3 regions of the Marinobacter sp. MIT930201 genome follow, and region 3 is predicted to be linked to each of the others. Evidence: predicted binding sites of a transcription regulator. Region 3 holds the regulator's gene; each other region holds the start of a gene.

What was found. The regulator sigma-54, encoded in region 3, starts transcription at its own class of promoters, with help from an activator protein. The targets are predictions, from matches to a motif close to ANTGGCATNNANNTTGCTNT.
Region 1: a site for sigma-54 is predicted at 2,215-2,234, ahead of glnA (glutamate--ammonia ligase). Genes of this name have one in related genera too.
Region 2: a site for sigma-54 is predicted at 1,578-1,597, ahead of flgA (flagellar basal body P-ring formation chaperone FlgA). Genes of this name have one in related genera too.

The regions. Positions count from the first base shown of each region.
Region 1 is NZ_CP138916.1:1,346,117-1,350,332, forward strand. It holds gene typA (translational GTPase TypA) at 18-1,829, opposite strand; gene glnA (glutamate--ammonia ligase) at 2,388-3,791, shown strand; gene SIC19_RS06225 (DUF4124 domain-containing protein) at 3,967-4,216, shown strand, end outside.
Region 2 is NZ_CP138916.1:67,113-71,328, forward strand. It holds gene SIC19_RS00325 (CheR family methyltransferase) at 1-572, opposite strand, end outside; gene SIC19_RS00330 (chemotaxis protein CheV) at 614-1,546, opposite strand; gene flgA (flagellar basal body P-ring formation chaperone FlgA) at 1,745-2,449, shown strand; gene flgM (flagellar biosynthesis anti-sigma factor FlgM) at 2,628-2,954, shown strand; gene SIC19_RS00345 (flagella synthesis protein FlgN) at 2,962-3,432, shown strand; gene SIC19_RS00350 (hypothetical protein) at 3,475-4,212, opposite strand.
Region 3 is NZ_CP138916.1:3,545,215-3,549,430, reverse strand. It holds gene lptA (lipopolysaccharide transport periplasmic protein LptA) at 1-55, shown strand, start outside; gene lptB (LPS export ABC transporter ATP-binding protein) at 33-758, shown strand; gene SIC19_RS16160 (RNA polymerase factor sigma-54) at 911-2,437, shown strand; gene hpf (ribosome hibernation promoting factor) at 2,562-2,870, shown strand; gene ptsN (PTS IIA-like nitrogen regulatory protein PtsN) at 2,965-3,435, shown strand; gene rapZ (RNase adapter RapZ) at 3,464-4,216, shown strand, end outside.

The DNA.
Region 1 (4,216 bases), 2.2 Mb from region 3:
ATATCACGCACTGAAGATTACTTCTTATGGGCGCGCTTACGCTCATTCTCGGTCAGAAGCTTCTTGCGCAGGCGGATCGACTTGGGCGTCACTTCCACCAATTCATCTTCATCGATGAACTCCAGAGCCTGCTCAAGGGTATGCTTGATCGGCGGCACCAGGCCGATGACCTCGTCCTTGCCGGACGCACGCATATTGTCCAGCTTCTTCCCCTTGGTGGGGTTAATCACCAGATCGTTGTCACGACTGTGAATACCACACAACTGACCTTCGTACACTTCCTGGCCGGGATCCAGGAACAACTTGCCCCGGCTCTGCAGTGTTTCCAGCGAATAAGTCAGCGCGGCACCAGTTGCCATTGACACCAGCACACCGTTCTGACGACTGGTCACATCACCGCTCTTAATAGGGCCGTAATGGCTGAAGGTTGAAGTCAAAATACCCGAACCGGAGGTCATGGTCAGGAAGGCGTTACGGAAACCGATCAGCCCGCGCGCCGGAATCGTATACTCAAGACGCATACGGCCCTTTCCGTCCGGCACCATGTTGGTCATTTCACCCTTGCGGAGCCCCATCTGATCCATAAGCGCACCCTGGTGCTGCTCTTCGATGTCGATGATGACGTTTTCGTACGGCTCCTGTTTAACACCATCGATCTCACGGATAACCACTTCCGGACGACCCACGGCGAGCTCAAAGTTCTCGCGGCGCATGTTTTCGATCAACACTGAGAGGTGCAGCTCGCCACGGCCGGATACCTTGAACTTATCTGCCGACTCACCTTCTTCAACTCGCAGAGCAACGTTGTGCAGCAGCTCTTTTTCCAAACGCTCTTTGATGTTGCGGCTGGTGACAAACTTACCTTCCTTGCCACAAAACGGTGAGTCGTTGACCTGGAACGTCATGGAAACCGTCGGCTCATCCACCGTCAACGGCGGCAAGGCTTCAACATTGGCCTGGTCACACAAGGTGTCAGAGATGTACAGCTCATCCATGCCGCTGACGCAAATAATGTCGCCCGCCTGCGCTTCGTCGACTTCAACACGCTGCAGCCCGGAATGGCCCATGATCTTGAGAATACGGCCCTGGCGCTTTTTGCCGTTGGCACCAATGGCCGTAACCGGAGAGTTGGTTTTAATCTTGCCGCGCATAATGCGGCCGATGCCAATAACGCCCAGGAAGCTGTTGTAGTCCAACTGAGAAATCTGCATCTGGAACGGACCGTCCCGGTCGACGTTGGGCGCAGGTACGTGATCAACGATGGCCTGGAAAACCGCGTCCATGTTGTCGTCCAGCTTTTCGTGATCCATTCCGGCAATGCCGTTCAGGGCACTGGCGTAGACAATCGGAAAGTCCAGCTGCTCATCGCTGGCGCCGAGGTTGTCGAACAAGTCGAACACCTGATCCACTACCCAGTCCGGGCGAGCTCCAGGGCGGTCAATCTTGTTCACGACGACAATCGGGTGCAGGCCCGCATCAAACGCTTTCTGGGTGACAAACCGGGTTTGTGGCATCGGGCCATCAATAGAGTCAACCACGAGCAACACGCAATCGACCATACTCATGACACGCTCGACTTCACCCCCGAAATCGGCGTGACCCGGGGTGTCCACGATATTGATGTCGTAGTCGTGCCACTTCAGCGCCGTGTTCTTGGCCAGAATGGTAATACCACGTTCTTTTTCCTGGTCATTGGAGTCCATGACACGCTCGTTTTCGAGCTCTTTGCGATCCAGAGTGCCGGACTGGCGAAGAAGCTGGTCAACCAGTGTGGTCTTGCCATGGTCAACGTGGGCGATGATGGCGATATTACGAAGTTTATCAATCACAACTATAATCCTGCAGCATGCACTGAATGACCTGAGAGGTCTTCAGTAGGCGCAAAGCCCCTTACATGCCGTCTCAAATCCGTAAAATGAATTTCATTTGTCGGGCCGGGAAGCCCGAATACCCCCTGAAGAAACTCAGCGTCTGTGCTGAATACCTGAGGCAAAAATGAAGTGGCGCGCAGTATATAGCAAACTCACTTGCGTTTATATGAAGAAAAACGCCTATCGAAGCAACAACCCATCTGCATCATTTTGGTGCATTATTTCAGCTATCGCACCGTTTTAACGCACCACGAAAGAGCGATAGGGCCACCCAATCAGCACATATCGCTCCAAAACAGCCCGAACGCCTTGGTATTGCGCACTTGTGGCGCATGCATCAAAAACTGGCAAGGCTATTGCTAAACCTTAAGCAGCCGAATTTGCAGGTAACTCGCAACAGCTTTTGTTAAGCTGCCCTACCTGAAAGAAAGATCGGGAGTCAGCACTGCTGAACGATCCGGCAACAATGTACACAGAAATCGCCCGCACGGCGGGATAACAGACGGAGCATGCACAATGTCCAAGACGATTGATCTGATCAAGGAACACGAAGTCAAATGGATCGACCTGAGATTCACTGACAGCCGTGGCAAAGAACAACACGTAACGCTGCCGGCCACCGAGGTGGACGAGGACTTTTTCAGCGACGGCAAGATGTTCGACGGCTCTTCAATCTCCGGCTGGAAAGGCATCAATGAATCCGACATGATTCTGATGCCGGACGACAGCACCTCCGTGCTGGACCCGTTCACCGAAGAAACCACACTGAACATTACCTGTGACATCGTAGAGCCTTCCACCATGCAGGGCTATGAGCGTGACCCACGCTCCGTTGCCCGCCGTGCGGAAGAGTACCTCAAGTCCACGGGCATCGCTGACGGTGCCCTGTTTGGTCCGGAACCTGAGTTCTTTGTTTTCGATTCTGTTAAATGGAATGTGGATATGCAGGGCGCTTCCTACCACATCCACTCTGAAGAAGCCGCCTGGGTATCCGGCGAAGACTTCGATCGCAACAACATCGGTCACCGCCCGGGTGTTAAAGGTGGTTACTTCCCGGTTCCGCCAGTGGATAGCCTGCACGACCTGCGTGGCGCCATGTGTGCCGCTATGGAATCCATGGGCCTGGAAATTGAGGTTCATCACCACGAAGTCGGCACCGCTGGCCAGTGTGAAATCGGCGTTGGCGCCAACACCCTGACCCGCAAGGCTGACGAAGTGCAGATTCTCAAGTACTGCGTACACAACGTGGCCCACGCCTACGGTAAAACCGCCACCTTCATGCCCAAGCCTGTGGTTGGTGATAACGGCTCCGGCATGCACGTACACATGTCCCTGAGCAAAGACGGCAAGAACCTGTTCGCAGGTGACAGCTATGCCGGCCTGAGCGAAGCAGCGCTTTACTATATCGGTGGTGTCGTCAAGCACGCCAAGGCCATCAACGCCTTTACCAACCCTGCAACCAATAGCTACAAGCGTCTGGTTCCGGGCTACGAAGCACCGGTTATGCTGGCCTACTCCGCCCGTAACCGTTCGGCCTCCATCCGTATTCCATACGTGAACAGCCCGAAAGCACGTCGTATCGAAGTGCGTTTCCCTGACCCGGCGGCCAACCCGTACCTGGCGTTCGCTGCATTGATGATGGCCGGCCTGGATGGTATCCAGAACAAGATCCACCCGGGCGATGCCATGGACAAGGATCTGTACGACCTGCCGAAGGAAGAAGCGCTGAACATTCCGAAGGTTGCTGAAACCCTGTCCGAAGCTCTGGATTGCCTGGCTGAAGATCATGAATTCCTGACCCGCGGCGGCGTGTTCACCGAGGACATGATTGCCGGCTACATCGATCTGAAGCGCGGTGAAGTTGAGAAACTGAACATGACCACGCATCCGGTCGAGTTCCAGCTCTACTACTCCTGCTGATCCGTTCGTAAGGATCAGCAACCCAGAGAAGCCCCGCCTTGCGCGGGGCTTTTTTGTGTACGGCCGCACATTTCGACCAGCCTTAACGGAATGTAACCAAGCTGCCGGGTAATGGCGTTGAAATACTCATGACTGGCGCTGATAATCGGGTAAAACAATCAGACAGGTTGTCTCTATGAACGCACGGCTTGCACTACTCTCTGGCATTGTCGCTCTTGCGGCGCTTCCGGTTTCCGCCGAGGTCTATCGTCAGGTGGATGCTCAGGGCAACGTTACCTATACCGACGAGCCCTCGGAAGGCACCCCTGCTGAGGAGATCAAGGTAAAACCGGTCACCACGGTCACTCTGCCAAAACTCGAAGCGGTTCGGGAGCCAGAGCGGTTGCGGGAAAAAGTGCAACAGGAAGGCTCCGTCTACGACAGCG
Region 2 (4,216 bases), 880 kb from region 3:
TGCGGTCGGATCTGCCAACTGCCATTCATGGCGGGAGTGAAAAACTGCTTTTGCCGCTCGGGTGACAGGCCCCGGCCAATGGCGATCATTTCGTACTCGCCACGGCGCGCAACCTCTAGAACGCTTTTGGAGATGTCGGTGGCGGTGATCTTCACATCCCGCAGCCTACCCGGCCGCTGGCGACGAAATTCTTCAATAATCATCGCTACCGAATAGGGCTCCTGGCCTGTCGAACAGGCTGCAGACCAGATACGAAGTGACTGCGCTGATTTTCTGTCGCCGAATTCCGGCAGCAGCTTTTCCTGCAGGATGCGGAACGGGTGATTGTCCCGAAACCAGAGGGTTTCATTCGTCGTCATCGCGTCGATCACGACTTCCTTCAAACTGCTACGTCCGGTTCGCTTCACGCGATCCAGCAGATCACCCAGGGTACTTAGCTTGTTCTCTTCCATGATCCGCCGTAAACGGCTTTTTACCAGATACTGCTTGTTCTCCCCGAGCAAAATGCCACACGCATCCTGCAGGAATGATTTAAAGGCCTCGTATTCCTGTGGCGTTATTTCAGCTTTCATTGGATCTCATTATCGAGTGAGTCGGGAGTAACGGAGGAGCGTCACTGCTCGCGGTCAACAATCTCCATGACCCTTTCAGCCAACTCATCGGGGCTGAACTTAGCCATAAAATCGTCAGCGCCTACCTTCTGCACCATCGCCTTGTTGAACACGCCACTCAGGGACGTGTGCAGCATGATAAATACATCCTTGATTGCAGGCTCATTTTTACACTTGGTGACCAGAGTGTACCCGTCCATTTCCGGCATTTCGACATCGGATATGATCAAACACAGGTGATCGATGGCGCGAGAGCCATCTGCCGTAACTTCTTTTAGGTAATCCAAGGCCTGCTTGCCATCATTTTTTGTCACCACTTCCATACCGATAGCCGTGAGGCAACGCTCGATCTGACGTCGGGCCACTGCGGAATCATCCACGACAAGCACTGGCAGATGACCGGGCACCCGCTCTGAACTGCGGTTGCGAACGTCTTCGGTGACATCTTCCTCAAACGGCGACACTTCAGACAGGATCTTTTCAACATCGATAATCTCAATCAGCTTGTCTTCAAAGTGCGTTACCGCTGTCAGGTAAACGTCTTTGCCCGCCCCCTTGGGTGGCGGCAGGATGTCTTCCCAGTTCATATTCACGATGCGGTCGACACCAGCCACCAGGAAACCCTGGGTTTTTCGGTTGTACTCAGTAATGATCACGAAGCTGGTGGCCATCTCTTCCTTGGGAATACCGGGAAGCCGGATTGACATACCAAGGTCAATGATAGGGATGGTCTCGCCACGAATATGGGCCACGCCCCGAACCATAGGGCGACTGTTCGGCAACGACGACAGCCTGGGGCACTGCAACACTTCCTTGACCTTGAAGACGTTGATGCCGTACATCTGCCGGCCACGAAGGCGAAATAACAGAAGCTCCAGACGATTCTGGCCCACCAGCTGGGTGCGCTGATTTACACTGTCCAATACCCCTGCCATCGTTTATATCTCCCACTCGAAACGTCTTGCTGCCGGCACGCATCTTGCTGCGTTATTCTAGAAAGTCGCGTGGAACCGGCTATGTGCCGGTTTATTGACTCACTCGATAGGCTTAACGGCCGAATCCGGAAATCATTAGGATATTCCTGAACTCGGGGCTTTACCCGGTTAATGACAGCATAGGACAAACTGCCGCGTATGCGCATTACCAATTTCGCCATCATATTGTTATTCGCCGTAACAGCCGGCCCGGCAATGGCCTCCACGACCACGGCCGAACAAATTCAAAGCAGCGCGGAACAATTTCTGGAGGCATTTTCAGAGGCTCAGGCAAACGAAGGCTTTACGGTTTCCCACGATACTGGCCAACTCGACGCACGCCTCTCGCTCGCAACCTGTGATACCCCACTCAGCGTATCGTTCAGCGGCGACCCCTGGAGAACCACCCAACCCTCGCTACTGGTTTCCTGCGAGGGCGAGCGCCCCTGGCGCATGTTCCTTCCGGTATCCGTCACGATAACCGGTGAAGCCATGGTCGCCGCCCGCCCCCTGGGGCGCGGCGAACGACTGACAAAAGCGGCAATACAGTCGGATAACGTGGTGGTGAATTCGATTCGACGGGGCGCAATAACCAATGTCGACCAGTTAATGGGCATGGAAATGCGCCGCGGCGTGAACGCCGGTACCGTATTTACACCGGATTTGGTGCTGGCTCCGGCAGCGATCGAACGCGGAGACCATGTTATCATCAGCGCCCGCAGCGGAAATTTTTCGGTAAACTCAAGGGGTAAGGCCCTGGCTAGTGCCGGGATTGGAGAACAGGTTCTGGTTGAGAACCTCTCGTCCTCCCGCACCGTGCGTGCCCGTGTGACTGCTCCCGGGCATGTCGAGATTCCCATGTAACCTCGTTCCCGGCATTGATTCACCGGAAACGGCAATCTGTTGCCGGTTTTTTGGAAAGATGACAAGAGTGTCATTTAACTCTTGCAAAAATCGCTAAAGAAACGTCAGGCCATGCCGATAGACAGGTATGAAATTTTGGAGCCGCCCAACGCGGCCGACCAGTTAAGCAGGTAACGTTATGTCAGTTGACTTTAATGGAATAGGCCCAGGCCAGGTCAACACCCAGAAAACCACGGCCGATAAATCTTCCGCTACCCAGAGCACTCAGCCCTCTACAGCTGAGCAGGCAAAGACCCAGGCGCAAGGCGCCCGTGGTGAAAATGTCAATTTGAGCAGCCAGGCGAAGAACCTGAAACAGCTCGAACAAAAGCTCGGCAGTTATCCGGAAATGGACGATGACCGTATCGAGCAGATCCGCTCTGCCCTTGAAAGCGGCTCCTACAAGGTTGATGCAGAGAAACTGGCCCAGAAAATGCTTGAGATGGATGAAAGCATTTTCGGGTGAGTAGATCATGGCCGCAATTGATGAACTGAAAGACCTTTTATCTCAGGATATCCGTCAACTCGAATCCCTGGCGGATGTCCTGCAGCAGGAAAAAGCCTGCCTTTCCACATCTGATATCCGTAAACTCGAATCACTGACTGGCGAGAAAAACACTCTGTTGGGTCAGATTCGTGAACGGGCCAAACTCAAAATCCGCCTTCTGGTGTCGATGGGGTTTCGACCTGAAAACGGAGCACCCTCACGGTTTATTCTCAGCGCCGGCCTGTCAGATGTTTACGACTTGTGGCGGGAGGCCGACGAACGCCTTAAGACCTGTCACCAGTTGAATAGCAATAATGGGCGGGTTGTCAGTCACCTTCAGAAGCGCCTTTCACGTCTTACTGATATATTCCGCGGCGTTTCCGGGCACCAGACCCTCTACGGTGCTCAGGGCGAGCAAAAGGCCGTATCACACCGTACCGTTCTGGCGAGCGCCTGACGGCTTCTGGGCTCCGCAAACGTCGGAGCCCAACGCATCCCATCAGCGAGTATAGATCGTCATCTGTGAATCGGGATGGAAGCGGATATTGTCGAGTGCAATGTTCCCCATGGACGGTCCCTGACTGCCGCTGACCCGTATATTGTCCATGCGGATCTGTTCGATCCTTTCCGGGAACGCCAGGGTGAGTCCGCCATCGTCACGAACCGTGTAACGGGGAACATCATCCCGATAATGCACACCGGATATCGTAAGATCAGAATCCAGGAAGTTCAGCACCGGCACGAAAATGTTCGCTGTTAGTTTCAGGCCTTCGATGACATCCGGATCAACCTCTCCTGTCCCGTCGTTACTTCCGGTCATGGCAGATACCGTGGCGATACGATCCAACAAGGATTGATCACCCTGCCCCGACACGCCGGCCATCTCGTCATCATTAAGCGGCGCCAAACCGGCACGCTCGTACAATTGCGCGGCGTCCGTAACGTCTCGTGAATCATTCGTGGTGCTGCCAGCGGCAAAACTGACCAATGGCTGAAAAGGCAATACCGCCATGGTGACCAGTGCAGCCGCGTTGCGGTAACGGGATTGGTGCTTGAGAACCCGATGCAACTCGCGCTCGGTAATCCAGCCGGACTGTATAAACACCTCGCCGAGCCGCTGACCGGTCTCATGCTGTAGGCGCAAGCCCTCTTCCAACTGAATTTCGGAAAGGTATCCCCGGTTTATCAGCAACCGACCGAGACGGGATTTTTCTTCGAAGCCCTGACGGATTTTCAAGGTA
Region 3 (4,216 bases):
TCCAGATAACAACCCTAACGGACAGGATACCGATGGCAGTTCTCAGGGCCAGTAACCTCGCAAAAAGCTACAAACAGAAGAAGGTCGTCATCGACGTTTCCCTGGAAATTCGCAGTGGCGAGATCGTCGGCTTGCTCGGCCCCAACGGCGCGGGCAAAACGACGTGTTTCTACATGATTGTTGGCCTGGTTTCCGCCGACAACGGTCGCATCACCATCGACAATCAGGACATCACGCCCCTGCCCATGCACGGCCGTGCCCGCAAGGGAATCGGGTACCTGCCCCAGGAAGCATCCGTGTTTCGCAAGCTCACCGTGCGCGACAACATACTGGCGATCCTGGAAACCCGCCGCGAACTCAAACGCGCTGACCGGGAGGCCAAGTTAGAGGAACTGCTTGAAGAGTTTCACATTACCCACATCCGCGATAGTGTCGGCATGGCCCTGTCAGGCGGTGAGCGACGGCGGGTGGAAATTGCCCGGGCGCTGGCGATGGAACCGGCGTTCATCCTGCTGGACGAGCCCTTCGCCGGTGTCGACCCGATCTCCGTGAGCGACATCAAGCAGATTATCCGACACTTGCGGGACAAGGGTATCGGCGTACTGATCACCGACCACAACGTGCGGGAAACCCTCGACATCTGCGAGAATGCGTACATTGTCAGCGGCGGCCACATCATTGCCTCTGGTAATTCGGACGATATACTGGCCAACCAGCAGGTCAAGGAAGTGTATCTAGGCAACGAGTTTCGCCTGTAGTAGACTCGGCAAAGAACTTGCTTGGTGCGGCAAGTAGCCAGCATACAAAGAGTTTTTGTGCAACCCCGGCTCCAGAAAGCGCCCTGATGACGTAAAGAGAGAGCCTGAGTGACGGAAGAGAGAGACCGAGTGACGGATCCTGAACCATGGTTATGAAAGCCTCACTACAGTTAAAGCTGGGTCAAAGCCTGACCATGACGCCCCAGCTGCAACAGGCTATCAGGCTTCTGCAGCTCTCCACCCTGGACCTCCAGCAGGAAATCCAGCAGGCACTGGAATCCAACCCAATGCTGGAAACCTCGGAAGACGACGACAACCAGAATCCGGAATCAACGGACAGTGACAACGAGTCGTCTGAAACAGCGTCAACCGAGGAATCCAACACCGCTTCAGACACTGCTACCGAGTGGGACGAATCCGAAAATGGACCTGACTGGTCATCAGAAACGGACAGTCCCGACACCATTCCCGATGATCTTCCCGTCGACACCGCCTGGGATGACATTTACCAGTCAGCCCCCGCGTCAGCAGCCCGTAACGACGACGAAAACGACCACGACTTCGAAACCCGTAACTCCCCCACCGAAACGCTCCAGGACCACCTGGAATGGCAACTGAACCTGACGCCCATGAGCGAGCGGGATCAGGCCATCGCCCATGCCCTGATGGATGCGGTTGATAACCACGGCTACCTGACCTCTCCGCTTGAAGAAATTCATTCAGGCATGGTGGACGAATCCGACGAAGACCCGCTGGAACTGGACGAAGTGGAAGCCGTTCTTCATCGCCTGCAGCACTTCGATCCACCCGGCGTGTTCGCCCGTGATCTGCAGGAATGCCTGCTGATCCAGCTGAACCAACTGCCCCCGGAAACACCCTGGCTGGCTCAGGCGCGACTGGTGATTACCCACTACATAAACCTGCTGGGTAACCGCGATTACGCCCAGCTGTTGCGCCGCAGCCGCCTGAAAGAAGAACAGCTACGGGATGTCCTGGCACTTATTACCGGTTTGAACCCCCGCCCCGGCGACACCCTGGACCAGGCCGAGCCGGACTATGTCATCCCGGATGTGATCGTGCGCAAGCACAATGAGCGCTGGCGCGTGGAACTGAATCCTGAAATTGCACCACGCATTCGTGTGAATGCAAGCTATGCTTCTCTTATAAAGCGTGCGGACAGCAGCGCCGACAACACCTACCTGCGGGACCAGTTGCAGGAGGCAAAGTGGTTCATCAAGAGCCTGCAGAGCCGCAACGAAACCCTGCTCAAGGTGGCCACGCGCATTGTCGAGCACCAGCAGGGGTTTCTGGACCATGGCGAGGAAGCCATGAAACCATTGATTCTCTCGGATATTGCCCAGGCGGTGGAAATGCACGAGTCGACCATTTCAAGGGTCACCACCCAGAAATACATGCACACACCGCGGGGCATATTTGAACTTAAGTATTTTTTCTCGAGCCATGTCAGTACCGACGAAGGTGGAGAGTGCTCATCCACGGCAATCCGCGCGATGATCAAGAAGCTGATTGCAACGGAAACTCCGAAAAAGCCATTGAGCGATAGCAAAATTGCAGCCATGCTAGGAGACCAGGGTATAAAGGTGGCTAGACGAACCGTGGCCAAGTATCGCGAGGCAATGCACATTCCTCCGTCCAACGAGCGAAAGCGATTGGTGTAGGAAGCGTCTGTTCCCGGCCTCACGGGGAGAGCCCTTTCCTGAAAGTATACCGCCTGCAGCATAACGCTGTGGCACACAGCCGGTATCCTAACGGGTGCCGGCAAGCTGAAAACAGGAGAAGCCTATGCAACTCAATATTTCAGGCCATCACGTAGAACTGACTCCCGCACTGAAAGATTACGTATCAGGCAAATTTGAAAAGCTTGAGCGGCACTTCGACCATATCAGCAATTGCCAGGTTACCCTTGAGGTGGAAAAAGTGCGCCAGATGGCGGAAGCTACGCTTCACGTGATAGGTGGTGAGATTCACGCAAAGGCCGAAAACAGCGATATGTACGCTGCCATTGATGGACTGGTAGACAAGCTGGACAGGCAGATTCTGAAGCACAAGGAAAAGAACGTAGACCGGATGCACGGGAATGGCGCCCGCTAGGACGACGCCCCGGCATGACAGTTAATCGAGCTGCGGCACTGGCTAACCATGCAATAGGTGCCGCAGCCTTTTTTTACGGAAATGCAGTCGATTCATGACCGACACATCCCTGACTATCGAGAACATTCTCGCGCCGGAGCTAACCCTTTGCCGGGTGCCTGCCTCCAGCAAAAAGCGGGTTATGGAAACCATTGCCGAGCAGATCCAGCAGCACGACTCTTTGCTCAGCGACACCCAGATATTCACCAACCTGGTCGCGCGGGAGCGACTGGGGAGCACAGGCATCGGACAGGGCATCGCGATCCCCCATTGCAGGCTGGAAGGGCTGGATCACGTGGTCGGCGTATTGCTGACCCTGGAAGAAGGCGTTGCGTTCGATGCTATCGACAATCAGCCGGTGGACCTCGTCTTCACCTTGATTGTCCCCAAGGAAGCCACCAGCGAGCATCTTGAGCTTTTGAGCCAGCTTGCCGAAAAGTTCAACGAGCGTGCATTCTGCGACCAGCTGCGTCAGTGCACTGATGCAGGCTCTCTCTATCGCCGGATGACAGCCGAGACAGGCTGAACCACTCCACATCCAAGGTGAACGGGCTATGAAACTGATCATCGTCAGCGGCCGATCAGGTTCCGGGAAAAGTACCGCGTTACATGTTCTGGAAGACCTGGGCTTTTACTGCATTGACAACCTGCCCATTGGCCTCCTGTTCCCCCTCACGCAGGAAGCCACCAACCAGAACTCTCCCAGCCGGCTGGGAAAGATGGCGGTCAGCATCGATGCCCGTAACCTTTCCGGAGAATTGAGCAACTTCGAGGATATCTACCGCAGCCTTCAGGATACTGGCGTAACCATCGAGATCATCTATCTCGACGCCGATGAACAGTCTCTTCTGCAGCGCTTCCATGCCACGCGCCGAAAGCATCCACTGAGTGATGACAAGACCTCCCTGAGGGAGGCCATCGGTAACGAAAAGAAGCTTCTGGAGCCGCTCTCCAAGCTGGCAGACCTCTACATCGACACCACGGGGCTGTCCATGTATGAGCTCCGGGATATGGTGAAGCAGCGGGTTGCGGGCAGGCGTCACCAGGAACTGGCGCTGCTGTTCCAGTCGTTCGGGTTCAAGCACGGTGTACCGTTGGATTCGGACTATGTGTTCGATGTGCGCTGCCTGCCCAATCCCTATTGGGACACCAGCCTTCGGCAGTTTGTGGGCACCGACCAGCCGGTTATCGATTTCCTGGAAAAGGAGCCGTTGAGCCGTAAGATGGTCGAGGACCTGACCCAATTCCTGGAAAACTGGCTACCCTCGTTCTCAGACAGCAACCGCAGCTATATGACCATATCCATC